Regions from separate parts of the Variovorax monticola genome, predicted to be linked through region 1. Evidence: riboswitches for the same ligand, from Rfam matches in the RefSeq annotation. Region 1 holds a riboswitch; the other holds the start of a gene.

Evidence for each region. Region 1 has a riboswitch for glycine ahead of gcvT (glycine cleavage system aminomethyltransferase GcvT). Riboswitches for the same ligand answer to the same signal wherever they lie in the genome.
Region 2: linked by a shared signal. The riboswitch ahead of ACSFA5_RS17410 (D-amino acid dehydrogenase) and the one ahead of gcvT (glycine cleavage system aminomethyltransferase GcvT) in region 1 are both predicted to bind glycine.

Annotation. Positions count from the first base shown of each region.
Region 1 is NZ_JBPJZP010000001.1:634,262-648,431, reverse strand. Features, by position in the region: gene gcvP (aminomethyl-transferring glycine dehydrogenase) at 213-3,122, opposite strand; gene gcvH (glycine cleavage system protein GcvH) at 3,174-3,545, opposite strand; gene gcvT (glycine cleavage system aminomethyltransferase GcvT) at 3,598-4,776, opposite strand; glycine riboswitch at 4,822-4,934, opposite strand; glycine riboswitch at 4,947-5,037, opposite strand; gene ACSFA5_RS02890 (hypothetical protein) at 5,071-5,619, opposite strand; gene ACSFA5_RS02885 (MFS transporter) at 5,843-7,033, opposite strand; gene ACSFA5_RS02880 (AraC family transcriptional regulator) at 7,125-7,916, shown strand; gene ACSFA5_RS02875 (TRAP transporter large permease) at 7,935-9,227, opposite strand; gene ACSFA5_RS02870 (TRAP transporter small permease) at 9,238-9,750, opposite strand; gene ACSFA5_RS02865 (TRAP transporter substrate-binding protein) at 9,841-10,815, opposite strand; gene denD (D-erythronate dehydrogenase) at 10,859-11,878, opposite strand; gene ACSFA5_RS02855 (electron transfer flavoprotein-ubiquinone oxidoreductase) at 11,951-13,648, opposite strand; gene ACSFA5_RS02850 (SDR family oxidoreductase) at 13,795-14,170, shown strand, end outside.
Region 2 is NZ_JBPJZP010000004.1:597,598-611,767, reverse strand. Features, by position in the region: gene ACSFA5_RS17425 (aminotransferase-like domain-containing protein) at 1-889, shown strand, start outside; gene ACSFA5_RS17420 (PhaM family polyhydroxyalkanoate granule multifunctional regulatory protein) at 958-1,716, shown strand; gene ACSFA5_RS17415 (FIST signal transduction protein) at 1,762-3,042, shown strand; gene ACSFA5_RS17410 (D-amino acid dehydrogenase) at 3,052-4,356, opposite strand; glycine riboswitch at 4,449-4,565, opposite strand; glycine riboswitch at 4,596-4,693, opposite strand; gene rfbB (dTDP-glucose 4,6-dehydratase) at 4,811-5,881, shown strand; gene rfbD (dTDP-4-dehydrorhamnose reductase) at 5,878-6,768, shown strand; gene rfbA (glucose-1-phosphate thymidylyltransferase RfbA) at 6,796-7,692, shown strand; gene rfbC (dTDP-4-dehydrorhamnose 3,5-epimerase) at 7,689-8,237, shown strand; gene ACSFA5_RS17385 (hypothetical protein) at 8,396-10,819, shown strand; gene ACSFA5_RS17380 (glycosyltransferase family 2 protein) at 10,816-11,814, shown strand; gene ACSFA5_RS17375 (hypothetical protein) at 11,874-12,218, shown strand; gene ACSFA5_RS17370 (hypothetical protein) at 12,155-13,312, shown strand; gene ACSFA5_RS17365 (hypothetical protein) at 13,328-13,615, shown strand; gene ACSFA5_RS17360 (SDR family NAD(P)-dependent oxidoreductase) at 13,618-14,170, shown strand, end outside.

The sequences.
Region 1 (14,170 bases):
GAGGACAAACGCAAACCATGCAGGCGCGACAAAGCCATCTCACAGATGGTCTTTAAATCTGAACCTGTACGTAAATTTTAAGTGCGAACTTTTCGCTGAGTCAACGAAGGCCGAGGCAGTGTTAACCACTAGCGGGCCCGGCGCGCGCGCATCGGCCGCGCAGGGCGATGGGAGCGACGCGCCTTCGCGCGTCGCTGGTCCTCAAACGGTCCTCAGGCCTCTTCGGCTTCCTTGTAGTCGCCCACCGGCACGCAACTGCAGAACAGGTTGCGGTCGCCGTAGACGTTGTCCACACGGCCGATCGGCGGCCAGTACTTGGCCTTCTTGAGTTCGGCCAGCGGGAACGCGCCGAGTTCGCGCGAGTACGGATGCGCCCATTCCGTGCCGAGCAGGCTGGCCGCGGTGTGCGGTGCGTGCTTGAGCGGGTTGTCTTCCTTCGGCCAGACGCCTTCCTCGATGCGGCGGATCTCGCCGCGAATGGCGATCATCGCGTCGATGAAGCGGTCCAGTTCCACCAGCGGCTCGCTCTCGGTCGGCTCCACCATCAGCGTGCCCGGCACCGGGAAGCTCAGCGTGGGCGCGTGGAAGCCGTAGTCGATCAGGCGCTTGGCCACGTCCTCGGCAGTGACGCCGCTGGTGTCCTTCAGCGGACGCAGGTCCAGGATGCACTCGTGCGCGACGTGGCCGTTGGGGCTCGCGTACAGCGTGGGGTAATGGTCCTTCAGGCGCGCGCTGATGTAGTTGGCGCTGAGGATGGCCGTCTCGGTCGCGACCTGCAGGCCCTTGGCGCCCATCATGCGGCAGTACATCCAGCTGATCGGCAGCACGGCCGCATTGCCCAGCGGTGCGGCGGACACGGCACCCACGCCGTGCGAGGCCAGGCCGGCGGTCGCATGGCCCGGCAGGAACGGCACCAAGTCTTCGACCACGCACACCGGGCCCACGCCCGGCCCGCCGCCGCCGTGCGGAATGCAGAAGGTCTTGTGCAAATTCAGGTGACTCACGTCGCCGCCGAACTCGCCGGGTGCCGCCACGCCGACCAGCGCGTTCATGTTGGCGCCGTCCACGTACACGCGCCCGCCGTGTTCGTGCACCAGCTCGCAGAGTTCCTTGACGCGCGTCTCGAACACGCCGTGCGTGCTGGGGTACGTGATCATCACGGCGGCCAGGTGGGCGCTGTGCTTTTCGCAGGCGCGCTTCAGGTCGTCCATGTCGACGTTGCCCTGCGCGTCGCAGGCGGTCACCACCACCTGCATGCCGACCATCTGCGCGCTGGCCGGATTGGTGCCATGGGCGGAAGACGGAATGAGACAGATGTTGCGATGGCCCTGGCCCTTGGCTTCATGAAAGCCCTTGATGGCCAGCAGGCCGGCGTACTCGCCTTGCGAGCCCGCGTTGGGCTGCAGGCTGATGCCCGCGTAGCCGGTGGCCTCGCACAGCCACGCGCGCAGTTGCGCGTCGAGCTGGGCGTAGCCCTGCAGCTGGTCTGCCGGCGCGAAGGGGTGGATGTTCGCGAACTCGGGCCAGGTGATCGGAATCATCTCGCTGGTGGCGTTGAGCTTCATGGTGCAGCTGCCCAGCGGGATCATGCTGCGGTCGAGCGCCAGGTCCTTGTCGGACAGGCTGCGGATGTAGCGCAGCATCGAGGTTTCGCTCTTGTGCGTGTTGAACACCGGATGCGTGAGGAAGCCGCTGGTGCGGCGCAGGTCCTCGGGGATCAGCGGCGTGGCGCTGGCGGCCAGGTCGTCGAAGCGGGGCATCGCGGTGCCCGCGGGCACGAACAGCGCCCACAGCGTCTCGATGTCCGCGCGCGTGGTGGTCTCGTCCAGCGAAATGCCCAGGTGGTGCTGCAGGCGCTGGCGCAGGTTGACGCCGCCCGTCTGCGCGCGCTCCAGAATGGTCTGCGTGTCGTCACCCGTGCTCACGGTGAGCGAATCGAAGGCGGTGGCATTGACCGGCTCGCGGCCCATCTGCGACAGGCCCTTCGACAGGATGGCGGTGAGCGCCGCCACGCGCTGCGCGATGCGCGTGAGGCCGTCGGGCCCGTGGTACACGGCGTACATGCTGGCCACCACGGCCGGCAGCACCTGCGCGGTACAGATGTTGGACGTGGCCTTCTCGCGGCGGATGTGCTGCTCGCGCGTCTGCAGCGCCAGGCGGTAGGCCGGCTGGCCGTGCGCGTCGACGCTCACGCCCACCAGGCGGCCCGGCAGCGAGCGCTTGAACGAATCGCGGCAGGCGAGGTAGGCGGCGTGCGGGCCGCCGTTGCACAGCGGCATGCCGAAGCGCTGCGTGGTGCCGCAGACGATGTCGGCGTCGAACTCGCCGGGGGCGACCAGCAGCGTGAGCGCCAGCAGGTCGGCCGCGACGATGAAGGCGGCGTCGCACTGGTGCGCATGGCCCGCGAGCGGGCGCAGGTCGTGCACGTGGCCGGTGGTGGCGGGGTACTGCGCGAGCACGCCGAAGAACTCGCCGCTCACCATCAGCAGCGGCAGCGTTTCCGACACGGTGCTCACCTTGACCTCGATGCCCAGCGGCGCGGCGCGCGTCTTGATGACTTCGATGGTCTGCGGGTGGCAGTCGCCCGACACCAGGAACACGTTGCTCTTGGCTTTCACGCTGCGCCTGGCCAGCGTCATGGCCTCGGCCGCGGCCGTGGCTTCATCGAGCATCGACGCGTTGGCGATGGCCATGCCCGTGAGGTCGCACACCATCGTCTGGAAGTTGAGCAGGGCTTCCATGCGGCCCTGCGAAATCTCGGCCTGGTAGGGCGTGTAGGCGGTGTACCAGGCGGGGTTTTCGAGCACGTTGCGCAAAATGACGCCGGGCGTGTGCGTGCCGTAGTAGCCCTGGCCGATGAAGCTCTTGAACACCTTGTTCTTCGACGCCAGCGCCTTCAACTCGGCCAGCGCGTCGGCCTCGGTCACCGGCGCGGGCAGCCGCATCGGCCTGGCGCGGCGGATGGCCGCCGGCACGATGCCGTCGATGAGCTCCGCGCGCGTGGCCGAGCCGATCACCGGCAGCATGCGCGCCTCGTCCGCCGCATCGATGCCGATGTGGCGGGCGAGAAATTCTTCGGCGTTCTCTAGTTCTTGCAAAGAGGGAAGGGCGGGAATCGGCATGGCGGTGAAGGCTGGAGAAGAAAAGAAAAGGCGGCTGAAGAACTCAGCGCATCAGGATTCGGCGGCGAACTTGTCGTACGTGGCAGCGTCGAGCAGCGCGTCGAGTTGCGCGGGTTCGCTGAGCTTGACCTTGAAGAACCAGCCGGTGGCCAGCGGGTCGCTGTTGGCAAGCGAGGGGTCGGCGCGCAGCACTTCGTTGACTTCGACGATCTCGCCCGACACGGGCATGAACACGTCGGCGGCGGCCTTCACCGATTCGACGACGCCGGCGACTTCGCCCTGCGCGAAGCTCTTGCCGACTTCGGGCAGGTCGACGAACACGACGTCGCCCAGCGCGTCCTGCGCATGCACGGTGATGCCGACGGTGGCCGCGCCGTCTTCGGCCGACACCCATTCGTGGTCCTTGGTGTACTTGATGCTCATGGAAAAACTCCTCGTGGAAAAAATTGATTCGGGGTGCAGAGCCTAGCCGTGGTCAGCCCCGGAAATAGCGCGTCGGCACGAAAGGCAGCGTCGAGACTTCCATCGGCACCGGCTTGCCGCGCACGATGGCCTGCAGGCGCGTGCCCGGCCCCGCGAACGCTGTGGCCACGTAGCCCATGGCCACGCAGCGGTCGGCCGTGGGGCCGAGCAGGCCGCTGGTGACGATGCCGATGTCGTGGCCTTCGAAAGACTGGAGCACCGTGCCCTCGCGCACCGGAATGCGCTCCAGGGCGACGAGGCCCACGCGCTTGCGCTTGAGCGTGTCGTGATCGGTGTGGCCGGCGGCCCCCGGGGTGGCCGCGGCGAGCTGGGCCAGGATCTTCGCGGCGCCGGGGAAGCCGCCTTCGCGCGCGCCACCGGCACGGCGCACCTTCTGCATCGCCCAGTTGAGCGAGGCCTCGACCGGTGTGGTCGTGGTGTTGATGTCGTTGCCGTACAGGCACAGGCCGGCTTCGAGCCGCAGCGAATTGCGCGCGCCGAGGCCGATGGGCTTCACCTCGGGCTGGGCCAGCAGGAGCCGGGCCAGCGCCTCGGCGTCCGTGCCAGCCACCGAGATCTCGAAACCGTCTTCGCCGGTGTAGCCGCTGCGGGTGACGAAGGCAGCGATGCCGCCGATCCGCACCGCGCCGCCGGTCATGAACACGAAGCGCTCGATGCCGGGTGAGAGGCGTGCCAGCGTGGCCGCCGCCTGCGGGCCCTGCAGCGCGAGCAGGGCGTGGCCGGGCAGGGGCTGCACGTCGCAGCGGCCGCCGATCTTCTGCCGGATGTGGGCGATGTCGGCCGCTTTGCAGGCGCCGTTGACGATCACGAAGAGCGAGCCGTTGCCTTCGTTGAAGAACATCAGGTCGTCGAGGATGCCGCCCTCGTCGTTCAGCAGCAGGCCGTAGCGCTGCTTGCCGGCGGGCAGGTCGATCACGTCGACGGGCATCAGGGTCTCGAACGCCGCAGCGGCGTCGGGGCCGGCCAGGCGCAGCTGGCCCATGTGGGAAATGTCGAACAGACCGGCCGCGTCGCGCGTGTGCTTGTGTTCTGCCATCAGGCCGGCGGGGTATTGCACCGGCATCGCGTAGCCGGCGAACGGGACCATGCGGGCTCCGAGCTCCACGTGGAGGTCGTACAGCGGGGTCTTGAGCAGCGGGGTGTCGGGGGCGGAAGCAGCGGAAGAGGCCATGGGGCGCTCCAAAGGGGCAGACGAAATCCATGACGCAAGCCATGGGCCACCCCTGCTGTCCGCTTTACCTGAGAGATTCGCCCCACGATCGGGGTTTGCTCCTTCGGTGGGCCGCTGCATCGTTTCAGGTACGGCGGCCTCTCTCCAGCAAGGAAACGCCGGTGTGTACCGGCGCCTTGTCAGTCCTTTTGCCTGAGCGTTCGGGAATCCCCTGCGCCTTCGGCGGCCCCGTCGCGCGGGGCTCTCTCCTGACCGGGGCGAGTGTAGTGGATCGCGGTGCCCGGGGTTTTCGCGTCAGTGGACGATTTCAGCCGGCGGCAGCAACCGGTCGATGCGTTCGCGCAGCGATTCGGCGCGCTCCGGGCCTGCGGCCTTCTCGATTTCGCTGAGCATCAGCGCGGCGATGGTCATCATGGCCTCGCGGTCGCGCGCCTCGCGCAGGGCGTCGCGCATCTGCAGGGCGAACTTGGGGTCGCGGCGCACGAACATGCGCTCGCAGATGTCGAACAGGAACATGCGCGTGGTGGCCAGCGAGCGCTTGCCGTCGAAGTTGTCGGCCGAGGTGCTCAGCTGGATCGGGTCGGCGGCGGGTATCGCCGGGGCCTGCGCCGCCTGCGCGGCCGCAGCCGCAGCCGCTACGGCCTGCGGGTCTTGCAGGTAGCCCCGCTGCACCAGCGCCTGGAGCGCCTGGTCGGCCTCGTCCCGGGTACTGAACAGCGGGCTGAAGTCTGTCAGCGAGCGCCGGCCGTCCGCCATGAGCAGCAGCGCGCGCTCCCGTTGGCTGAGCGTGCGCTGGCCGCCCTGGAGTTCATCGCGGGCCTTGTCGGTCTTGGTGGGGAACATGGCAGCCACAGCTTTCGGGAGTCGAGGGCTGCAGCATCGTTGCAAGCGGTGACATCTTCATGAACCGTTTGGTTTACACGGGCAACGGTTGCTGGCGGCGTCATCCGCCCGCGATCTCCTTGCGAATGAGCCACTGGTTGCCCACGCGCTGCAGCGCCAGCGTCTTGCGGCTCGACCCGAGCGATCGAACGACACCTTGCGCTGCGCAACCGCACGCCAGCGTTCAGGCCGCCGCGCCCTTCGCTCCCTCCGGCATCACCTGCACCACACGGTTGCGCAACCGCAGCGCCAACACCGTCGCCGCGCCCAGCACGCACAGCACCGCGGTGAAAGTCACGCCCAGCCCGCGCGCGTCCGACAGCATGCCGAACAGCGGCGACACCAGCCCGCCCACCGACAGCGCCAGCCCCAGCGTGATGCCGCTGGCCGTGGCCGGGTTGCGCGGCAGGTAGTCCTGCGCCAGCGTCACCTGCGCGGCGAAGGGCAGGAACATGCTCATGCCGAGCAGCGCGGTGCAGGCCAGCGCCCAGCCGGGCGTCGGTGCGAGCACCAGGCCGGCGAGCGAAGGCAGGGCCAGCACGTAGCCGCTGCGGATGGTGCCCATGCGTCCGATGCGGTCGCCGAGCCAGCCCCCGAGCAGCACGCCCACCGCGCCCGCGGCGGTGAAGCCGGTGAGCGCCGCCGCGCCCTGGAAGGCGGTGCCGTGCAGGTCGCGCGTGACGCGCAGCGACAGCATCGACAGCACCGTGACGTACGGGACCGACCAGCCCACGATGGTCGCCACCAGCAGCCCGAAGGCGCGCCAGTCGTTGTGGGGCTTGAGCACCTCGCCGGCGGCCTTGCGCGCGGCGGCTGCGGTGGCGGCGGACGCACCGCCGCGCCCTGCATTCGCCAGCAGCCACACCACGCCCATCGCCAGCGCCGGCACCCCCAGCAGGTAGCTGCGCGCCAGGCCTCCATCACCGACCACCGTGGCCGCGAGCACCGGCGCAAAGGAGGCACCGATGGTGCCGCCCACCGAGAACACGCTCATCGCCTTCTGCGAGGCGCCCCCGGCCGCGCGCGCCGCCACCGTGGCCGGCGGGTGGTAGGCCGCGATGCCCAACCCGCACAGCGCGATGGCGATCCAGGTCAGCAGGTAGCTCTGGCCGATGCCCGCCAGCACCACGCCCAGCGCCGCCACCAGGAAGCCCGTGGGCACCAGCCAGCTGCGCGGGTGACGGTCGGCGTACAGGCCGAACAGCGGCTGCACCACGCTCGACAGGCCGGTGGCCGCGAGCATCAGCCCGCTCACGGCCGTATAGCTGTAGCCGCGCTCCAGCACCATGAAAGGCAGCAGGGCGGGCACGAGGCCCTGGTAGAGGTCGTTGACGGCATGGGTGCCGGTGAGCAGGCCGAGGCGGCGCTTGTTCATTCGATCGCTTTCTGGATGTCCATTGAAAATAGCCATCGTATGAAGCCGCGCGAAGATATTCCTGCTACGAATTGGCATCTATCGTCGAGAAATGGACAAACCGAACCCGAGCCTGAACCTGCGCCCCGAAGAGGGCGAGTCGACCCCGCGCGCGGTGGCCGTGCTGGCGACAGACCCCGACGGCGACGCCTTCATTCCGCTGCACACGCACCGGCGCGGGCAGCTGATCCATGCAATTTCAGGCGTGATGCTCGTCAGCGCGGTGGCTGGCAGCTGGGTGGTGCCGCCGGGGCGCGGCGTGTGGGTGCCGGCCGGCATGGCGCACCAGATCCGCATGGCGGGCGAGGTGAAGATGCGCACCGTCTTCGTCGAGCCCGGCACGCGCGCGGACCTGGGCGGCGACTGCCGCGTGATCCGTGTCGGCGAGTTGCTGCGGGCGTTGATCGTCACGGCGGCGTCGCTTGCGCTGGACTATGCGCCTGGCGGTCGCGACGAACGGGTGATGGAGCTGATCCTCGACGAGATCGAACGGGCGCCGGCCCTGTCGCTGCATGTGCCCATGCCGCGCCACGCGCGACTGGCCGCGCTGTGCGAGGCACTGGTGCGCGACCCGTCGCTGCCCGCGTCGCTGGACGACTGGGCGCTGCGCCTGCACATGAACAGCCGCACGCTGGCGCGTCTGTTCCAGCGCGAAACGGGCATGAACTTCGGCGCATGGTGCCGGCAGGCGCGGCTGCTGCTGAGCCTGCCGAAGCTGGCCGCGGGCGCGTCCATTCTCGAAGTGGCGCTGGCGCACGGCTACGAGAGCCCGAGCGCCTTCACCGCCATGTTCCGCCGCGCGCTGGGCGTGCCGCCCAGCCAGTACCTGCACCAGGACGGCTGAGCTTTCGAAGAAACCGCGCTACTTGAACCCGAGCGCCCGCGGCAACCACGTGCTCAACGCCGGCACGAAGGTCAGGATCATCAGCACCGCGCCGTGCGCCCAAAGGAAGGGCACCAGCTCCTTCACCAGCGCCGACATCGGCACCTTCGACACGTTGCAGGTCACGAACAGCAGGCCGCCCACGGGCGGCGTGATCATGCCCAGCGTGAGGTTGAAGATCACGATCATCGCGAAGTGCACCGGGTCCACGCCCAGCTTCATGGCCACCGGCGCGAGGATCGGCGCGAGCACCATCACGCCCGGCAGCGGCTCGATGAAGATGCCGAACAGCAGCAGGAACACGTTGACGATGATCAGGAACATCCACGGCGAGAGGTTCATGCCCACCAGCCATTCGGCCATCTGCTGCGGAATGCCCTCGATGGTCAGCACCCAGGCGAACGAGGCCGACAGGCCGATGATGATCAGCACCGACGCCGACAGCAGGGCGGAGCGCGAAAGAATGTCCGGCAGCGCTTTCCACTCGAGCGTGCGGTAGACGAACTTGCCGCACACCAGCGCATAGAACACCGCCACCACCGAGGCTTCGGTCGGCGTGAACCAGCCGGCGCGCATGCCGCCCAGAATGACCACCGGCAGCAAGATCGCGGGAATCGCCTTCCAGGTGGTGATGAGAATGTCGCGCAGCGGCGGCGTGCGGCCTTCGCCCTTGTAGTTGCGCTTTTTGGACACGTGGAAGTTCACGATGCACATCGCCACCGCAATCAGGATGCCCGGCAGGATGCCGGCCACGAACAGCTGGCCCACCGACACCGTCTCGTCCTGCAGCGCGTAGATGATCATGATGATCGAGGGCGGAATGATCGGCCCCACGATGGCCGTCGACGCCGTGAGCGCCGCCGCGTACGAGCGGTCGTAGCCGGCCTTGGCCATCATCTTGATGAGCATCGACCCCGGCCCCGCCGCGTCGGCCAGCGCCGATCCCGAGATGCCCGAGAAGAAGGTCAGCGACACCACGTTGGTGTAGCCCAGCCCGCCGCGCCGGTGGCCCACGAACTGGCCCGCGAAGCGCAGCAGCACCTCGGTGAGCGAGCCGCCGCTCATCAGCTCGGCCGCCAGGATGAAGAAGGGCACCGCCATCAGCGGAAAGCTGTCGATGCCGGTGAAGGTTTCCTTCAGCAGCACCATCAGCGGGTAGTTCTCCGCAAGGATGAGCGTGGTGGCGGTCGACAGGCCCAGCGCAAAGGCCACCGGCACGCCGATGGCCAGGAACACGCAGGCGGAAACGATCAGAACAATGCTGGCGTCCATGGTCGTTCCCTTACAGCGACGCCGACGCATTGGCGTCGAAGTGGTCGTCGGAGGCGAACTCGCGCCGCAGCACGTAGCCGCGCACCACCAGCAGCCAGTGCACGGTCAGCAGCACGCCGCCGATGAGCATGGCGCTGTAGATGTAGGCAAACGGAATCTGCGTCACGGCCGTCAGCTGGAACATGGTGCGCTGCATGTAGAGCCAGCCGTACCAGACCATGAAGCCGAAGAAGGCGAACAGCAGCGCGGCGACGAAGGCGCGCACCGCGACGGCGCCCGCGTGCGGCAGCGCGTCCTGCAGGTTCTCGACCGCGATGTGCCCGCCGTAGCGCAGCACCGGCCCGGCGCCCAGGAAGGTGAGCCAGATCATCATGTGGCGCGACACCTCTTCGGCCCATTCGAGCGACTGGTTCGTGGTGTAGCGCAGCACGACGTTGGTGAAGATGATGACCGACATGGCGGCCAGCAGAAGAATCAGCGCCCAGCGGTTGGCGGCGAGAAAGTAGCGCTCGAAGGCTTGCACGGTAGGTGTCTCGGTTCTGTCGAAAAGGCAAAGCGCCCGGCGCACTGAGGCGGGCCGGGCGCGTTGTGGAAGCGTTTCAGCCGTGACGGCTTACCTGACGTCCGCGATTTTCTTGATGTTGTCCGCGCCGAATTCCTTGGCGTAGCTCACGTAGGCGGGCTTCAGTGCGTCGCGGAAGGCGGCGCCGTCGACCGTGCGCGTGACCTTCATGCCGTCTTTCTCGAGCTGGGCGATGCCGTTGTTCTCGTCGTCGTTGACCTTCTTGCGCTGGGCGATGGCGGCCTTTTTCGCGGCGTCGGTGAACACCTTCTTGTCGGCGTCCGACAGCTTGTTCCACACCTTCGGCGACAGCAGCAGCAGCGCCGGCGAGTACACGTGGCCCGTGAGGGAAAGGTGCTTTTGCACCTGCGAAAACTTCGACGCCAGGATCACCGGAATCGGGTTTTCCTGGCCGTCGACCGTGCCTTGCTGGAGTGCTCCGAACAGCTCGGGGAAGGCCATGGGCGTGGGCAGGATGCCGAAGGTGCGGTAGCCGTCCATGTGCACCTTGTTTTCCATGGTGCGCATCTTCAGGCCGGCCGCATCGGCGGGCTTGACGATGTCGCGCTTGCTGTTCGTCATGTGGCGGAAGCCGTTTTCCGTCCAGGCCAGCGCGACGATGCCCTTGCTCGGAAACTTGGTCAGGATGTCCTGGCCGATCGGGCCGTCCATCACCTTGCGGGCATGGTCGTAGTCGCGGAACAGGAACGGGATGTCCACGATCTTCACCTCGGGCACGAAGTTGCCCACCGGGCCGGTCGAGGTGTTCACCAGGTCCTGCGTGCCGAGCTGGATGGCCTCGATCTGCTCGCGCTCGCCACCCAGGGCCGAGTTGGCGAAATGCTGGCACTTGAAGCGGCCTTGCGTGCCCTTTTCGATCTCGTCGCAGAACACCGTGGAGCCCACGCCGTAGTGCGACTCCTTGGAGGTCGCGTAGCCGATCTTCAGGACGGTCGGGGCCTGCGCGAGGGCGGAGGTGCCCAGGGCAAGCGAAAGGCAGGCGGCGGCGATGTGGCCGAGTTTCATGATGTCTCCGGGTTGGGGTCAGGTGCGCGTCAGGCGCACCGGACTATGCAACACCCGGGAGCTTTACCGCGTCGGGATTTTCACGGACGTAATCGCGAATGACCGCCTCGAAGCTCTCGTCCGACGCGAGCCCCAGCGCCCGGGCGCGCGCGGTTTCGATGTGGCCGGGCCAGGTTTTCACGATGCGCTGGATGGCGGGGTCGGGCGTGCGGTCGAGCAGGGCGGTGGCCGCCTTGCCGGCCACGCGCTCCAGCGCCGCGGCCATGTCGCCCACAGTGGTGGCGAGCGAGGGCAGGTTGAGCGCGGTGCGCGGGCCCCATTGCGCATCGGTCGCTTCGGCGGCGCGCAAGATGCCCTCGATGGTGCGCGCGGGTGACGCAATGGCGACAGGCGTGGCGTCGGGCACCGGGCAGGCGGCGGGCAAGCCGGCCAGCGGCTCGCGGATCATGCCGCTGAAGAAACCCGAGGCCGCGCCGTTGGGCTTGCCCGGTCGCACGCTCACCGTCATGAGCCGCACGCTGCGCCCGCGCGCGAAGCCCTTGCGGGTGTAGTCGGCCACCAGCTGCTCGCCGATGAACTTCTGGATGCCGTAGCTGGTCTGCGGCGTTGGTAGCGTGTGGTCTTCGATGACCGGGGGCAGCGGCTGCTCGGGCGAGTCGCCGAACACCGCGAGCGAGCTGGCGAACACCAGCACCGGCTTCGTGCCGAGCGCGCGCACCTTGTCGAGCAGCGCGTGCGTGGCCGCGAAGTTGCTGCGCATGCCCAGGTCGAAGTCGGCCTCGCATTCGCCGCTGACCGCCGCGGCCAAATGGAAGATGGCGTCGGCCTCGCGCCAGAGGGTGGTGTCCGCATCGGCGCAGAGCTGCGCGTTGAGGTCGCCGGTGACGGCGGCGATGCGCGGGTCGGCCGCCAGGTCGGCCGGCGGCGGGGCGCGGTCCACGAGGGTGATGCGCTGGATAGTGCGAGCGGGTGCGCCCGCAAGCGAGAGCTGGCCTTGCGCGAGCAGGGTGCGGGCGAGGCGCGCGCCCAGAAAGCCGGCGCCGCCGGTGATGACGATGTGCATGGTTGTCTTGTCTCCTTGTCGAACAAAAAAGCCCTCCGAAGAGGGCTCCTGAAAACAGGCGAAGTCCGCGCCTTACATCCCCACGTAGTTCGGCCCGCCGCCCCCTTCAGGCGTCACCCACACGATGTTCTGTGTCGGGTCCTTGATGTCGCAGGTCTTGCAGTGCACGCAGTTCTGCGCGTTGATCTGCAGGCGCTGCTTGCCGTCTTCGGTGCCCACGAACTCGTACACGCCCGCCGGGCAGTAGCGGCTTTCGGGGCCCGCGAACTTGGCCAGGTTGATGTTCACCGGCACCGTCGCATCCTTGAGCGTCAGGTGGGCCGGTTGCTGCTCTTCATGGTTCGTGTTGCTGATGAACACGCTGGAGAGCCGGTCGAAGGTGAGCTTGCCGTCGGGCTTCGGGTACACGATGGGCTTGCACTCGGCGGCGGGCTTCAGGTAGAGGTGGTCGGGCTTGGTGCGGCGCAGGGTCCAGGGAATGTTGCCCTTCAGCAGCCATTGCTCGATGCCGTTCATGAGGGTGGCCACGCCCAGGCCCTTCTTGAACCAGGCCTTGAAGTTGCGCGCCTTCTTCAGCTCGGCGTGCAGCCAGCTCTTCTCGAACGCCTCCGGGTAGGCCGTGAGCTCGTCGTGCTGGCGCCCGGCCTGCACTGCGTCGAACGCGGCTTCGGCGGCCAGCATGCCGGTCTTGATGGCGGCGTGGCTGCCCTTGATGCGGCTCACGTTCAGGTAGCCGGCCTCGCAGCCGACCAGGGCACCGCCCGGGAACACGGTCTTGGGCAGCGACTGCAGGCCGCCGGCCGTGATGGCGCGCGCGCCGTAGCCGATGCGCTTGGCCGGCTTGATGCCCTTGGCCTCGTCGCCTTCCAGGTACCAGCGGATGTTGGGGTGCAGCTTCCAGCGCTGCATTTCCTCGAACGGACTGAGATACGGGTTGCTGTAGTCCAGGCCTGTGATGAAGCCCATGGTGACCTTGTTGTCCTCCATGTGGTACAGGAAGGCGCCGCCGTAGGTGTCGCTCTTCATCGGCCAGCCGGCCGTGTGCAGCACGAAGCCGGGCACGTGGCGCTTCGGGTCGATTTCCCACACCTCCTTCACGCCGAGGCCGTAGGTCTGCGGGTCCTTGCCCTCGTCGAGCTTGTACTTCGCAATGAGTTGGCGGCCCAGGTGGCCGCGCGCGCCTTCGGCGAACACCGTGTACTTGCCCAGCAGTTCCATGCCGAGCTGGAAGTTTTCGGTCGGCTCGCCGTCCTTGCCCACGCCCATGTTGCCGGTGGCCACGCCGCGCACCGAACCGTTCTCGTTGTAGAGCACCTCGGCCGCCGGGAAGCCCGGGAAGATTTCGACGCCCAGGTTCTCGGCCTGCTGCGCCAGCCACTTGGTGAAGGCGCCCAGGCTGATGATGTAGTTGCCGTGGTTCTGGAAGCAGGCCGGGAGGAAGGCGTTGGGTGTGCGCAAGCTGCCCTTTTCACCCAGGAACACCATCGCGTCGTCGGTCACCGGCTGGTTCAGCGGCGCGCCGAGTTCCTTCCAGTCGGGCAGCAGTTCGTTCAGGGCGCGCGGGTCCATGATGGCGCCCGACAGGATGTGCGCGCCGGGCTCTGAGCCCTTCTCGAGCACCACGACCGAAATTTCTTTCTCTTGCTGTGCGGCGAGCTGCTTGAGCCGGATCGCGGTCGAGAGGCCGGCAGGGCCGCCGCCGACCACGACCACGTCGTATTCCATGGCTTCCCGAGGGCCGAACTGGGCGAGGATTTCGTCGTGGGTCATGTGGGTTGGGTCGATAATGATTTTTCGAGGCGCGGGACATGCTTCCCGGGTTTGCGGAGGCATTTTATGCGGCGTACAGGCGCAACCCCCGTCATCCGTGGGCGCGGCTTGCGCGTCACCTGCGCGACTCCACAGGATTCAAGTTCATGGCCTACAGCATCGATCTTTCCGGCCGCGTGGCCTTCGTCACCGGTGCCTCCAGCGGGCTCGGCGCCCAGTTCGCGAAAACGCTGGCACGCGCCGGCGCCGCGGTGGTGCTGGCCAGCCGGCGCGTCGACAAGCTCAAGGAGTTGCGCGCGCGCATCGAAGGCGAGGGCGGCGACGCCCATGTGGTGGAGCTCGACGTCACCGAATTCGGCAGCATCAAGGCCGCCGTGGCGCGCGCCGAAACCGAGGTCGGCCCCATCGACGTGCTGGTCAACAACTCGGGGGTGAGCGCCACGCAGCGCCTGGAGGACGTGACCCCCGACGACTACGACTACATCTTCGACACCAACGTGAAGGGCTCTTTCTTCGTCGCGC
Region 2 (14,170 bases), on a different contig from region 1:
CGTGCCGGCCTCGCCCGAGCAGATCGTGACCACCATCGGTGCCACCCATGCGCTGGACATCGTGAGCCGCACGCTGCTGCGCGCGGGCGACCCGGTCATGGTCGAGGAGCCGGGCTGGGCGCTGGAGTTCGCGCGGCTGGAGGCGCTGGGCATGCGCATCCTGCCGGTGCCGCGCCGCGCCGACGGCCCCGACCTGGAGGTGATGGCGCAGTACTGCCTGCTGCACAAGCCCAAGCTGTTCGTGAGCGTGAGCGTTCTGCACAACCCCACGGGCTACAGCCTCACGCCCGGCAGCGCGCACCGCGTGCTGCAGCTGGCCAACGCGCACGACTTTCACATCGTCGAGGACGACACCTACAGCCACCTCGCGCCCGAGCACGCCACGCGCCTGAGCGCGCTCGACGGGCTGCAGCGCACCATCTACGTGAGCGGCTTCGCGAAGATATTGGCGCCCAACTGGCGCATCGGCTTCCTGGCCGCGCCGCCCGCGCTCAAGGAGCGGCTGCTGGAGACCAAGCTGCTGGCCACGCTGACCTCGCCCACGCTGTTCGAGCGGGCGTTGTCGTGGTGCATCGACCAGGGCCAGCTGCGCCGCCACGCCGAGCGCATGCGCGTCCGGCTGGACGGCGCGCGCAGCCGGTCGGTGAAGCTGGCCATGTCGCACGGCTGCACCTTCGCGTCGGAGCCGGCGGGGCTGTTCGGCTGGGTCGATACCGGCGTGGACACCGACGCGCTCACCCAGCGCATGCTCGACCAGGGCTACCTGCTGGCGCCGGGGTCGCTGTTCCATGCGCGCCGGCCGCCGAGCACCCTGATGCGCATCAACTTCGCGACCTCGCAGGACGCGGCCTTCTGGAAGGTGTTCAGCAAGGTGCGCGGCGAGCTCTGAGGCCTGCGAAAAGCCCGGGGCCTTGGAGTAAGCTGCCGGCACAAGAAAACCCAGCCTGGAGACCCCCCATGAGCAACGCCGACAAGCCCTTCGACTTCAGCCAGTTCGTCCCCGGATTCGACTTCCTGAAGAACCTCGCCGGCGGCGCGGCCGCAGGGGCCGGTACCGGGGCCGGCGCGGTGCCCGGCATTCCGAGCCTGGCGAGCTGGGTGGCGCCCACGCTGAGCGTGGAAGAGGTCGACAAGCGCATCCAGGAACTCAAGACGGTGCAGTACTGGCTCGAGCAGAACGGCCATGCGCTCAAGGCCACGATCCAGGCGCTCGAGGTGCAGAAAATGACCCTGTCCACACTGCGCGGCATGAACGTGCGCATGGAAGACATCGCCAGCGCGTTCACCAAGCAGGCCGCCGCGATGGCGCCGGCGGCTGCGGCGGCCGCGACCGCGCCGGCCCCCGCGCCCGAGCCCGAAGAGGTCGAAGACGAATCGCCCGAGGAAGAAACCTCGGCACCGGCGAAGTCGCGCGGCAAGCCCGCTTCGGCCGGGTCGAAGGCCGGCGGCGCGGGCGTGGTCGACCCCATGCAGTGGTGGGGCGCGCTCACCGAACAGTTCCAGCAGATCGCCAGCACCGCGCTGCAGGACGCGGCCCAGCTCAAGGTGCCGGCCATGGCGCAGCCGCTGGCCGATGCCGTCAAGGCGATGGGCACGCCGGCCGCGCGCAAGCCAGCCGCCGCAAAGCAGGCCGCCGCACGCAAGGCCCCTGCCGCGCCGGCCGCCAAAAAGAAGACCGCCACCGCCGCGCGCAAGCGAACCTCCGCCCGGCGCTGACGTCATACACAGATATTTTTTGAAGAGAACGGGTCGGCACGCATCATGAAGTTGTTTCCCTCCGGTCATGCCACCCATCCGCAGTGGCGCATGGCGGCCGGCCTCGTGCTGGCCCAGTTGCGCGCGCAAATGGCCCTGCCCGACTACGCGTCGGCGCCCACCCTGGGGCTGCTCTACATCACCGACCACTACGCCAGCGACGCGCAGGACATCCTCGACCACCTGAGCGCCGAGCTGTCCGAGGTGACCGACTGGTCGGGCACGGTCGGCATCGGCGTGTCGGCCAACAACGCGGAGTACTTCGACGAGCCCGGCATCAGCCTGATGCTGTGCGCGTTGCCGAGCGACCAGTACCGCGTGTTCTCGGGCGTGGCGCCGCTGGGCAACTCCGAAATGAGCGGCTTCGAGGCGCACACGGCGCTGGTGCATGCCGACCCCGCGACGCCCGACCTGGCCGAGCTGATCGGCGAGATGGCCGGGCGCACCGACACGGGCTACCTGTTCGGCGGGTTGTCGTCGGGCCGCCACGGCTCGCTGCAGTTCGCCATCGGCGGCAACGGCAACATCCGCGGACATGGCGCGGCGGGCGGCGTGTTTTCGGGCGGCATGTCGGGTGTGGTGTTCGGCGAGGGCGTGCGGGTGGTGTCGCGCGTCACGCAGGGCTGCCAGCCGCTGCGCTCGGGCGCGGTGCGCGAGCGCGAGATCACCGAGGCCGACGGCAACCTGCTGCTCAAGCTCGACGGCGAACCGGCGCTCGACGTGCTGCTGGCCGACCTGCAGGTGTCGCTCGAGCGGCCGCAGGAGGCCATCGACGCGGTGCGCAACACGCTGGTGGGGCTGGCCGACGCGGGCAGCGACGGCATCCGCCGCACCGGCGACCTGGGCGCCGATGTGCTGGTGCGCCACATCATCGGCCTGGACCCCACGCGTCGCGGCATCGCCATTGCCGACACGGCCGAGGCCGGCATGCGGCTGACCTTCTGCCGCCGCAACGCGCAGGCCGCGCGGGCCGACCTGATGCGCATCTGCGCCGAAATTCGCGAAGAACTGGAGCCCGAAGAGCAGACGCTGGCCACCGCGCGCGCCGTGGCCGCGGGTGAGGCCGAGGCCGCGCCGCACCCGGCGCGGCGCATTGCCGGGGCGGTGTACGTGAGCTGCTCGGGGCGCGGCGGGCCGCACTTCGGCGCGCCGGGCGCGGAGCTGCAGATCGTGCGGCATGCGCTGGGCGACGTGCCGCTGGTCGGCTTCTTCGCGGCGGGCGAAATTGCCCGCCACCATCTGTATGGCTACACCGGCGTCCTGACGGTGTTCACCAGCAACGACTGACCCTGGCGATCACGCCGGCTGCAGCACGCGCGACTGCGGCGCAGGCATGCCGCCGGTGAACGCGAAATCGACCTCGGGCGCCAGCCCGCTCACGATGCGCGCGATCGACTTGCCCGAGCCGCAGGCGTGCGTCCAGCCGAGCGTGCCGTGGCCGGTGTTCAAGAACAGGTTCGCCAACCTGGTCTTGCCGATCAGCGGCACGTTGCTCGGCGTGGCGGGGCGCAGGCCGGTCCAGAACTGCGCCTGCGTGGTGTCGCCGGCGCCCGGAAACAGCGCTTCGACGCGGCGCACGATGGCTTCGCAGCGCACCGGGTTCAGGTCGCGGTCGTAGCCGTTGAGTTCGGCCGTGCCGGCGATGCGCAGGCGGTCGCCCGACGCCGAGGTGTAGCGCGAGAACACCAGCTTGAACTCGTCGTCGGTCAGCGAGACCTGGTAGGCCTTGGAGGCGTCCTTCACGGGCAGCGTCACCGAGTAGCCCTTGGCCGGGTAGATCGGCAGCCGGATGCCCAGCGGCGCGGCCAGCAGCGGGCTCAGCGAGCCCATCGCCATGACGAACGCGTCGCCGCGAATGCGCTGGAAGCGGCCCTCGGCGTCGGTCACCTCGACGTGGTCGACTTTGCCGCCGGCTTCGCGCAGGGCGGTGACGGTGTGGCTCATCAAGAACTTCACGCCGGCCGCGGCCGCCAGTTTCGAGAGCTCGCGCGCGAAGCGGTTGGCGTCGCCCGATTCGTCTTCCGCCGTGAAGGTGGCGCCCGCGAGCTTGGGGCGGATGTGGGCGAGGGCGGGCTCGATCTTCACCGCCTCGTCGGCTGAGATGACCTGGCGTTCGCAGCCCAGCGCGCGCATCTGCTCGGCGGGGGCGAGGGCGCCGTCGAACTCCTTTTGCGTCGTGTAGAAGTGCAGGATGCCCTGGGTGCGCTGGTCGTAGTCGATGTGCGTGTCACGGCGCAACTGTTGCAACACGTCGCGGCTGTAGGTGCCCAGTTGCACGATCTGTTCGATGTTGTGGCGGGTGCGCGCTGGCGTGCATTCGCGCAGGAACTGCAGGCCCCAGAGCCACTGGCGCATGTCGGCGCGAATGCGAAACAGCAGCGGGGCGTCTTCCTTGCCCAGCCACTGCAGCACCTTGAGCGGTGCGCCCGGGTTGGCCCACGGTTCGGCATGGCTCACGGAAATTTGCCCGCCGTTGGCAAAGCTGGTTTCGGCGGCCGGGGTGGCCTGCCGGTCGATCACGGTCACTTCGTGGCCGAGTTGCTGGAGGTAGTAAGCCGAGGTCACGCCGAGCAGGCCGGCGCCAAGAACGATCACGCGCATTTCAAATACCTTTTGAGGTTGAAGCGCTTGAACGACGGGCGTGGTGTGCTATTGAATCAATAGCAGGCAACCGGACGACCGTGGTCCAAGTTGCCGCTCCCCCTGTCCTCGGTACCTGAGAGATTCACCCGTTGCGCCCGCAGCGGGTTTGCTCCTTCGGTGCATCGTTGCCACTGTGCGTGGTGCGATGGCTCTCCAGACGGCGTTGTCAGTTGGTGCAGTACTGACCCCTTGCCGAAATCTTCTTCGAAGACCTCGTCGGGCCGACCTGAGCGTTCATGGGAGTTTGCGCCTTCGGTAGGGCCACCTGGGTGGCCCGCTCTCCTGCAGTGTGGCCGATTGTAAACACCGGTTGCGCCCGCGAGACAAGCCTTGTGTTTCGGCACACCGACCCAATGGGATAATCGCCAGTTCGTTTGCCGCAGGGCAAATGCTTCATATAACAGGGGACCCCATGATCTTGGTTACCGGCGGCGCTGGCTTCATTGGCGCCAATTTCGTACTCGACTGGATCGCGAACAGCGACGAGCCGGTCGTGAACCTCGACAAACTGACCTACGCGGGCAACCTCGAGACCCTCGCGTCGCTCAAGGGCAACCCCAACCACATCTTCGTGCAGGGCGACATCGGCGACAGCGCGCTGCTCGACCGCCTGCTGGCAGAGCACAAGCCGCGCGCCGTGGTCAACTTTGCAGCCGAATCGCACGTCGACCGCTCCATTCACGGCCCCGAAGACTTCGTGCAGACCAACGTGCTCGGCACCTTCCGCCTGCTCGAATCCGTGCGCGGCTTCTGGAGTGCGCTGCCGGCCGAGCAAAAGGCAGCCTTCCGCTTTCTGCACGTGTCGACCGACGAGGTCTACGGCTCGCTTTCCAAGACCGACCCCGCCTTCACCGAAGAGCACAAGTACGAGCCCAACAGCCCGTACTCGGCCAGCAAGGCCGCCAGCGACCACCTCGTGCGCGCCTGGCACCACACCTACGGCCTGCCGGTGGTTACCACCAACTGCTCGAACAACTACGGGCCGTTTCACTTTCCCGAAAAGCTCATTCCACTGATGATCGTCAACGCGCTGGCCGGCAAGCCGCTGCCCGTGTACGGCGACGGCATGCAGGTGCGCGACTGGCTCTACGTGAAGGACCACTGCAGCGCCATCCGCCGTGTGCTCGAAGCCGGCAAGCTCGGTGAAACGTACAACGTGGGCGGCTGGAACGAGAAGCCCAACATCGAGATCGTCAACACCGTGTGTGCGCTGCTCGACGAACTCAGCCCCAAGGCCGGCGGCAAGCCGTACAAGGAACAGATCACCTACGTCACCGACCGCCCCGGCCACGACCGCCGCTACGCCATCGACGCGCGCAAGCTCGAAGCCGAGCTCGGCTGGAAGCCCGCCGAGACCTTCGACTCCGGCATTCGCAAGACCGTCGAGTGGTACCTCGCGAACAGCGAGTGGGTGCGTAACGTGCAAAGCGGCGCCTACCGCGAGTGGGTCGAAAAACAGTACGACGCGAAGGCTGCTGCATGAAGCTGCTGCTGCTTGGCAAGGGCGGGCAGGTGGGTTGGGAATTGCAGCGCAGCCTGGCGCCGCTGGGTGAGCTGGTGGCGCTCGATTTCGACAGCACCGATTTCCATGCCGACTTCAGCCGCCCCGAGCAACTGGCAGAGACCGTGCTGAAGGTGCGCCCCGACGTCATCGTCAATGCGGCGGCGCACACCGCCGTCGACAAGGCCGAGAGCGAGCCCGAGTTCGCGCGCAAGCTCAACGCCACTTCGCCCGGCGTGGTGGCCGAGGCGGCGCAGCAGATTGGCGCGCTGATGGTGCATTACTCGACCGACTACGTCTTCGACGGCAGCGGCACCGCGCCCTGGAAGGAAGACGACGCGACCGGCCCGCTGAGTGTGTACGGCCAGACCAAGCTCGAGGGCGAGCAGCTGGTGGCGCAGCATTGCGCAAAGCACCTCATCTTTCGCACGAGCTGGGTGTATGCGGCGCGCGGCGGCAACTTCGCCAAGACCATGCTGCGGCTGGCGAAGGAGCGCGACAAGCTCACCGTCATCGACGACCAGTTCGGCGCGCCCACGGGCGCCGAGCTGCTGGCCGACATCACGGCGCACGCCATCCGGGCGACGCTGCAAGACCCCAAGAAAGCCGGCCTCTATCACGCGATTGCCGGCGGCGAAACCACATGGCACGGCTACGCGCGGTATGTGCTCGGGCTGGCGCAGCAGGCCGGCGTCGAGCTCAAGGCCGGACCCGATGCCGTCGAGGCCGTGCCGACCAGCGCCTTCCCGACCCCGGCGAAGCGCCCGCACAACTCGCGCCTGGACACCACCAAGCTGCAGACCACCTTCGGCCTGCGCCTGCCCCCGTGGCAGGACGGCGTTGCGCGCATGCTGCGCGAAACGCTCTGACGCGTGAATTCACACGAGAAGAAAAGCATGACCACGACGACTCAACGCAAGGGCATCATCCTGGCCGGCGGCTCGGGCACCCGCCTGCATCCGGCGACCCTGGCGCTCAGCAAGCAGCTGCTGCCCGTGTATGACAAGCCGATGATCTACTACCCGCTCAGCACGCTGATGCTGGGTGGCATGCGCGACATCCTGATCATCAGCACGCCGCAGGACACGCCGCGCTTCCAGCAACTCCTGGATGACGGCAGCCAGTGGGGCATCAACCTGCAGTACGCGGTGCAGCCGAGCCCGGACGGCCTGGCGCAGGCCTTTCTCATCGGCGACAAGTTCGTGGGCAATTCGCCGAGCGCGCTGGTGCTGGGCGACAACATCTTCTACGGCCACGATCTCGTGAACCTGCTCGCCGACGCCGACAAGAAGCCGTCCGGGGCCACCGTGTTCGCATACCACGTGCAAGACCCGGAGCGCTATGGCGTGGTCGCGTTCGACGCGAAGGGCAAGGCCAGCAGCATCGAAGAGAAGCCCTTGAAGCCCAAGAGCAGCTACGCCGTCACCGGCCTCTACTTCTACGACAACCAGGTGGTGGACATTGCCAAGGCCGTGAAGCCGAGCGCGCGCGGCGAGCTGGAGATCACCGCCGTCAACCAGGCGTACCTCGAACTGGACCAGCTGAACGTGCAGATCATGCAGCGCGGCTACGCCTGGCTGGACACAGGCACGCACGACAGCCTGCTGGAAGCGGGCCAGTTCATTGCGACGCTGGAGCATCGGCAGGGGTTGAAGATTGCTTGTCCGGAAGAGATTTCGTGGCGCAACGGATTCATCTCCAGTGAACAGCTCGAGAAGCTCGCGGCGCCGCTGGAGAAGAGCGGCTACGGCAAATACCTGCGGCACCTGCTGAACGACGAGGTGCGCTCATGAAGGCCACGCCGACAGCCATTCCCGATGTGCTGGTGATCGAGCCCAAGGTGTTCGGCGACGCGCGGGGCTTCTTCTTCGAAAGCTTCAACCAGAAGGCCTTCGACGAAGCGGTCGGCCATCATGTCGATTTCGTTCAGGACAACCACTCGCGCTCGGTCAAGGGCGTGCTACGTGGCTTGCACTACCAAATTCAGCAGCCGCAGGGCAAGCTGGTGAGGGTGGTGCGCGGCACGGTGCTCGACGTGGCGGTGGACATCCGGCGCAAGTCGCCGACTTTCGGCAAATGGGTTTCACAGGAACTGAGCGAAGAAAACCACAAGCAATTGTGGGTGCCCGCGGGCTTCGCGCACGGATTCCTGGTGCTGAGCGATACCGCTGACTTCCTGTACAAGACAACGGACTACTACGCCCCGGCCAACGAACGCTGCATTGCCTGGAACGACCCGGCCATCGCCATCGTTTGGCCCGACCTGCAGAGCGATTTCGTGTTGTCCGCCAAGGACCAGACCGGCAGACGTCTGGCCGACGCCGAAGTATTTGAATGACGCCGTGCGCGGCGCGCCAGCACGGGCGCTTTTCGGGCGCACCCTTCAGTTTTCTTCTCTCATGCGGCCGCACGTTGCGGCCCACATTCATTCGGCCGGTTCCTGACGACGGCGAAAATGAACAACTCACCGTCTCGCATTTTTTCTAAGCGCCGCCAATGAATTTCAGATGGACCACCGTGCTTGCCCTGCTCCTCCTGGGCGGCGTGGCAACGGCGACAGGCTTGCACCAGCTGAGTTGGCATTCGATCGCCGCCCTCCGGTGGGACGCGCTCAAGCCATACGCCGTGGTGATGGCGAGCGGCATGTTCGTCGCCGAAATCTGTTCGCGCTGGCTCGGCATCCATCGGCTGGCGGCCGGCGCGGCCGTGGCAGCCGCCATTGCATTGGCCACGGGCGCGGCGGGCGCCTTGCTGGTCGTGGCGTGGATCGCGCTCGCGAGCCACGTGGTGGGCTCGACGGTGCTGACGGTGTGGAGCAAGCGCAGCGAAGCGCCCTCGGCCCTGATCTCGGTGCTCGTGGGCGCTGTCGTGTATGGGTCGCTGATCGGCCTTGCCGCGCACTGGCCCATCAACTACCCGGGCTTGTACGCCATCGCGCTGGCCTTGCCGATCGTTTTCGGCTGGCGGCAGGTTCGCACGGCGCTGCTGTCGATGAAGACCTTCGCCCGCAGCAAGTCGACGTCCTGGCTGGACCTGCTGATCGTCGGCGTGGCGCTGGCTCACTTCATCGTGGCGTTGATGCCGGAAACCGGGCACGACGCCCTGGCCTCGCACCTGTTCATTCCCGCGCACCTCGCGGCGCGCCACGCCTGGGGCTTCGACGTCAGCCTGTATGCGTGGGCGGTGATGCCGATGATGGGCGACTGGCTGTTCTCGCTGGGCTACATGCTGGCGGGCGAAACAGGCGCTCGCCTGGTCAATGTCGGCTTCGTGCTGGCCACCTGCTGCCTGGTGCGCGAACTCGTGCTGTGGGCCGGCGGCAGCCGGGCCGGTGCGAAGTGGGGCGCGCTGCTGTTGCTCACCACGCCGCTGGCGCTGCTCGAAAGCAGCAGCCTCTACATCGAATCCGTCTGGGCGGCCTTCGCGGTCGCCGGCGCGCTGTCGCTTTTCAGGGCGCTGCAGCGCGACGGGCAGCGGCCCGCCGACATCCGCTCGGCCGCCATCCTGCTCGGCGGCGCACTGGCCGCGAAAGCGATCACGCTGGCGATCCTTCCCGGGTTGTTCATCGTGTTCCTGGTGCGTTTTCGCGTGTGGGCCATCAAGGCATCGGCGGGGCGCTTCGCGCGTGCACTTGGGCTGTTCGCGCTGGTAGGCTGCGTTCCCTACCTCACCGCATGGGTGCTCACCAAAAATCCGTTGTTCCCCTATTTCAACGAGATCTTCCGTTCGAAGCTCTGGCCTCTGGCCAACTTCCAGGACTCCCGCTGGACCAAGGGCTTCAAGTGGGACACGCTCTACCAGGCGACCTTCCACACCGAAACCTTTCTGGAAAGCTGGCCGGGCGCGAGCGGTTTCCAGTGGGTGCTGCTCCTGCTGCCCGCGGTCGTGCTGGTGGCTCGCAAAGGAAAGCAGCGCGCGCTGGCGATTCTCTTCGTGGGTGCGGCTTCGGCGGTGGTGACGTTCCAGTCCATCGCCTACCTTCGCTACATCTTCCCGGCCTTCGTGTTGATGGTCGCGTTGATCGCCGCCGCGTTCTCGCAGCCGGAAAACACCTCGCCGACCGGCAAGCGGGCGCTCTGGATCGCCGGCGCCGTCGTCGTGCTGCTGAACCTCGTCTTCCTGAAATCGGCAACCCACTACGGCGACATCGTGGCGCAGCCGCTGCTCAGCCAGACCGGCAGGGAAGCCTTCCTGCGCGAGCGGCTGCCCATTCGCAGCGCGGTCGACGTGGTGAACAAGCTCAACCTCGACGACTCGCCAGTGGCGGTGTTCTCCTCGCCGCTGGGTGCCGGCCTTCATGCCGATGCGCTGTACCCCAGTTGGTACAACCCGAATTTCGAGCGCGCCGTGACCGCTGCCGATTCGACCGACGCGATGGCCAGGGCGCTGGTGCTGGCGGGCGGCGACTACCTCGTTCTCGACAGCGGCTGGGGCACGCCCGTGCTGAGAAAACTGATCGAGGACTCGAGCGACCCGGTGGCTGCGTTCGTGCCCATTGCCGTGCGGCGCGTCAAGGATCAATATCGGTTCGCGCAGGAACTGCTGCGCAACCCCGAATTCGCCGCGGACGACGGCTGGTACCTGCCACCTGGCAATTTGGACAGGCGCGCGGGCCGCATCTCGGTCAACGTGACGGCCGTGGCGACGCAGCAGGTTCCCGTGGTCGCCGGACGCCGCTACAAGAACAGCGCGAAGAGCGTCTGCGACACGCAACCGACCCAGGGTCGCCTGCAGGTGAACTGGATGGATGCCAAGGGCCGGTTCATCGCAACGAACATCCAGGTGTTCGAATGCACCGCCGAGGCCACGACCTATTCCATGGAAGTCAGGGCGCCCCGAAAAGCAGCCACTGCCGTCGTCTATGCCTCGGGCCAGACCGCCGTCCCCGTCACCTTCAGTGAAGTATCTTTCAAACAATGACCTCCACCAGCTACGAAACGCAGATGTCGAGCGCCCGGATCGCGGTCGTGATCCCGTCCTACAAGGTCACCCGGCACATCGCGCCGCTGATTGCATCGATCCCTTCGTACGTCTGGAAAATCTACGTGGTGGACGATGCCTGTCCCGACCAGTCGGGCAACTTCGTCAAGGCGAATTGCACCGATCCGCGAATCACCATCGTTTTTCATGAGGTCAACCAGGGCGTCGGCGGTGCGGTCATGACCGGCTACCGCGAGGCCATCAAGGACGGCGCCCAGGTCATCGTGAAAATCGACGGCGACGGCCAGATGGACCCGACGCTCATTCCCAACTTTGTAGACCCCATTCTTTCGGGCGAGGCCGACTACACCAAGGGGAACCGGTTCTTCGACCTGGAAAAGGTCCGCGCCATGCCCAAGGTTCGCCTCATCGGCAACGCGGTTCTTTCGCTGATGACCAAGCTTTCGTCCGGCTATTGGGACCTGTTTGACCCGACCAACGGTTACACGGCCATTCATGCGCGGGTGGCCGAACACCTGCCCATGGAAAAGCTGAGCCGTCGCTATTTCTTTGAAACCGATGTGCTGTTTCGGCTCAACACGCTGCGCGCGGTGGTCATGGACGTGCCGATGGAGGCACAGTACGGCGACGAAGTCAGCAATCTGAAAATTTCGAAGATCGTGACTGAATTTCTTTTCAAGCACGCGAGAAATTTCATGAAGCGAATTGGCTACAACTACTACCTGCGCGACATGTCACTCGGCTCGCTGGAATTGCCGGTCGGCCTTTTGCTGTTTTTTGGTGGTGGCGTATTCGGTATTTACCACTGGATCAATTCCATGCGCGCCGGCGTTGAAACATCGTCGGGCACGGTGATGCTCGCGGCGCTTCCCATCCTGATGGGAATTCAATTGATTCTTTCATTCTTTGGCCAGGACATTGCCGCGGTTCCGCGCACGCCCCTGCACAAGAAGATTTCACGACGCGTCCTGTGACCGATTCACCGGAACATATCTACTCCAACAATGGACGAAGCGGTCAAATGATTAATGTCATGCTGACATTGCTGTTTGCAATGATCATGGGCTCGGGGCAGTTGGTGCTGTCCCAGGCATCGAAGGAAGTTTTTGCGCTGGGAGGCTTGTCGATCAATGCCTTGCTCACCAGCAAATGGCTTTGGCTCGGAATTTTCATCTATGGCTTTGCCATGATCTTCTGGGTTTATATCCTGTCGCGTTTCGACGTGAAATACGCCTACCCCATTTCTTCGACTGCCATTTTCTTCACCGCCATTTTCCAAGCGATCATTCAGCGCAACATGCCCAGCGGGAGCTATTGGCTGGGGCTGGCGCTGGTCGTGGTGGGCCTCGTCGTTCTTTCGATCGACAAGAAAATCTGAGTGCAGGCGTCGCAATTCCGATGAACAAGATTCGACTGGAGGCGCTGCAGGCGGACGGACTCGACGAACAGATCGCCGTTGGCGCCGCGGTGTATTCGACCCCCGAAGTCACCGACCGCGAGCACCTTCGCTGGAAGCACCTGGGCAACCCGGGCGGCGTCTCCACGAGCATCAGCGCCCGAAACCCGCAAGGTGAACTGGTCGGGCGTTCGTTCCTGCAGCCGCGGCGCGTGTCGCTGGGCGCGGCGGAGTCGTGCGCAGGGGCCACCGTCACCGACCTCGTGGTGAAGCCCGAAGAGCGCAACGCGGCCACCATGATCTCGATGACCCGCGCGGTGCGTGCGCCCGAAGGCATCGACGTCGTGTTTCACACCTCGAACGAGGTGAGCGACATCTTCTATCGCAAGCTGTTCAAGTTCCCGGTCGCGTTTTCCTTGCAGGCCGCGGGCTTGCCGATCGGCGTTGCCGGTGCGATCGGGCGCTTCGTGTCGAACCGTGCGCTCATCGCGTTCGGCAATTTCCTGGCGTCACCCTGGCGGTTGCTGATCCGCGCGGCCGCGGGTGCAGGCGCGTGGGGCACAGGCCTGGCGTTCGGCATGGCCCCTCAAGAAGCCGAAAGGGCCGAGGTGTTCCGGCGCTTTCGGGACTATGCCGGCCCTCACCTCGCGCGCGACGATGCATTCGTCGACTGGCGGTTTTCCAAAGGCACCTTGTTCCGCGGCGATGTGAAGTGGCTCTGGAAAAAGCAGGAGTGCCTGGGCTATCTGGCGTTCAAGCAGGTCGAACTGGCCGGGCTGAAGATCATGGTCATCATGGACTCGGTGTTGTCGCGGCCGCTGTCGGGCGGAGAATCGGCGCACCTGAAGCTGATGGCGGCGCGCGTGGCGGCCGACGCCGGTTGCGACGCGGTGTTCACCCTTGCGAACCTGCACAACCCGGCCTTGAAGTGGATGCGTGGCTTTCCGTTCATCGGCATCCCCGACCGCCACCTGCCGCATCCGACACCGATATTCGTTCATGCCGTCGAGGGCAGGCGCGGCGCCATGGCGCGAGCGGATCTGTTCTTTTCGCTGGCAGACCTGGACTATTTTTAAACTGGAAGGAACATCATGAGTGACTTGGCAAAACAGATCGTCGACGAGGCGATCCTCGAAGTGAACGCGGACCAGGACGCCGATGCGCAGATCGCGAACGAGCCGCACACCGCGCTGCTCAGCGAAGGCAGCAACGTCGACTCGCTCGCGCTGGTGCGCCTGCTGCTGGCCGTCGAGCGGATCATCGAAGAGAAGACCGGCAAGGCCATCACGGTGGTGGACGACACCGCCTTCGAAACCGAGCAGAGCCCCTTCGCCACCGTCGGCACGCTGCTGCAGCACGTGACCCACCTGCTGGCTTGAACATGCAGGACGGCCGCATTCTGATCACCGGTGCCAGCAGGGGCCTGGGCCGTGGGCTGGTCGAGCGGCTTCTCGCGGCCGGTGCCATCGTGTCGGGTTGCTCGCGGCAGTCGTCCGACATCGAGCACCCGAACTACACGCACTTCGTCGTCGACATCAGCGACGAGCCGGGCGTCGTCGCCATGTTCAAGGACATCGCGGCGCTCAAGGTGCCGTTGACGCTGCTGGTCAACAACGCGGGCGTTTCGCAGGCCAGCCTGGGCATCCTGACGCGGGCCGCCAATGCCGAGGCCATCATCCGCACCAACCTGCTCGGGACCTTTTTTGTTTCCCGGGAAGCGCTCAAACTGATGCAGCGCCAGAAGTACGGCCGCATCGTGAACTTCTCGTCCATCAACGTTCCGCTGGGCAGTGCCGGCAGCTCCCTCTACAACGCCAGCAAGGCGGGGGTGGAGGCTTTCTCGAACGTGCTCGCCAGGGAGTGCGGCAACACGGACATCACCATCAACACGCTGGGCCTGTCGCTGGTCAACAACTCCGGCATGCTGGAGGCGC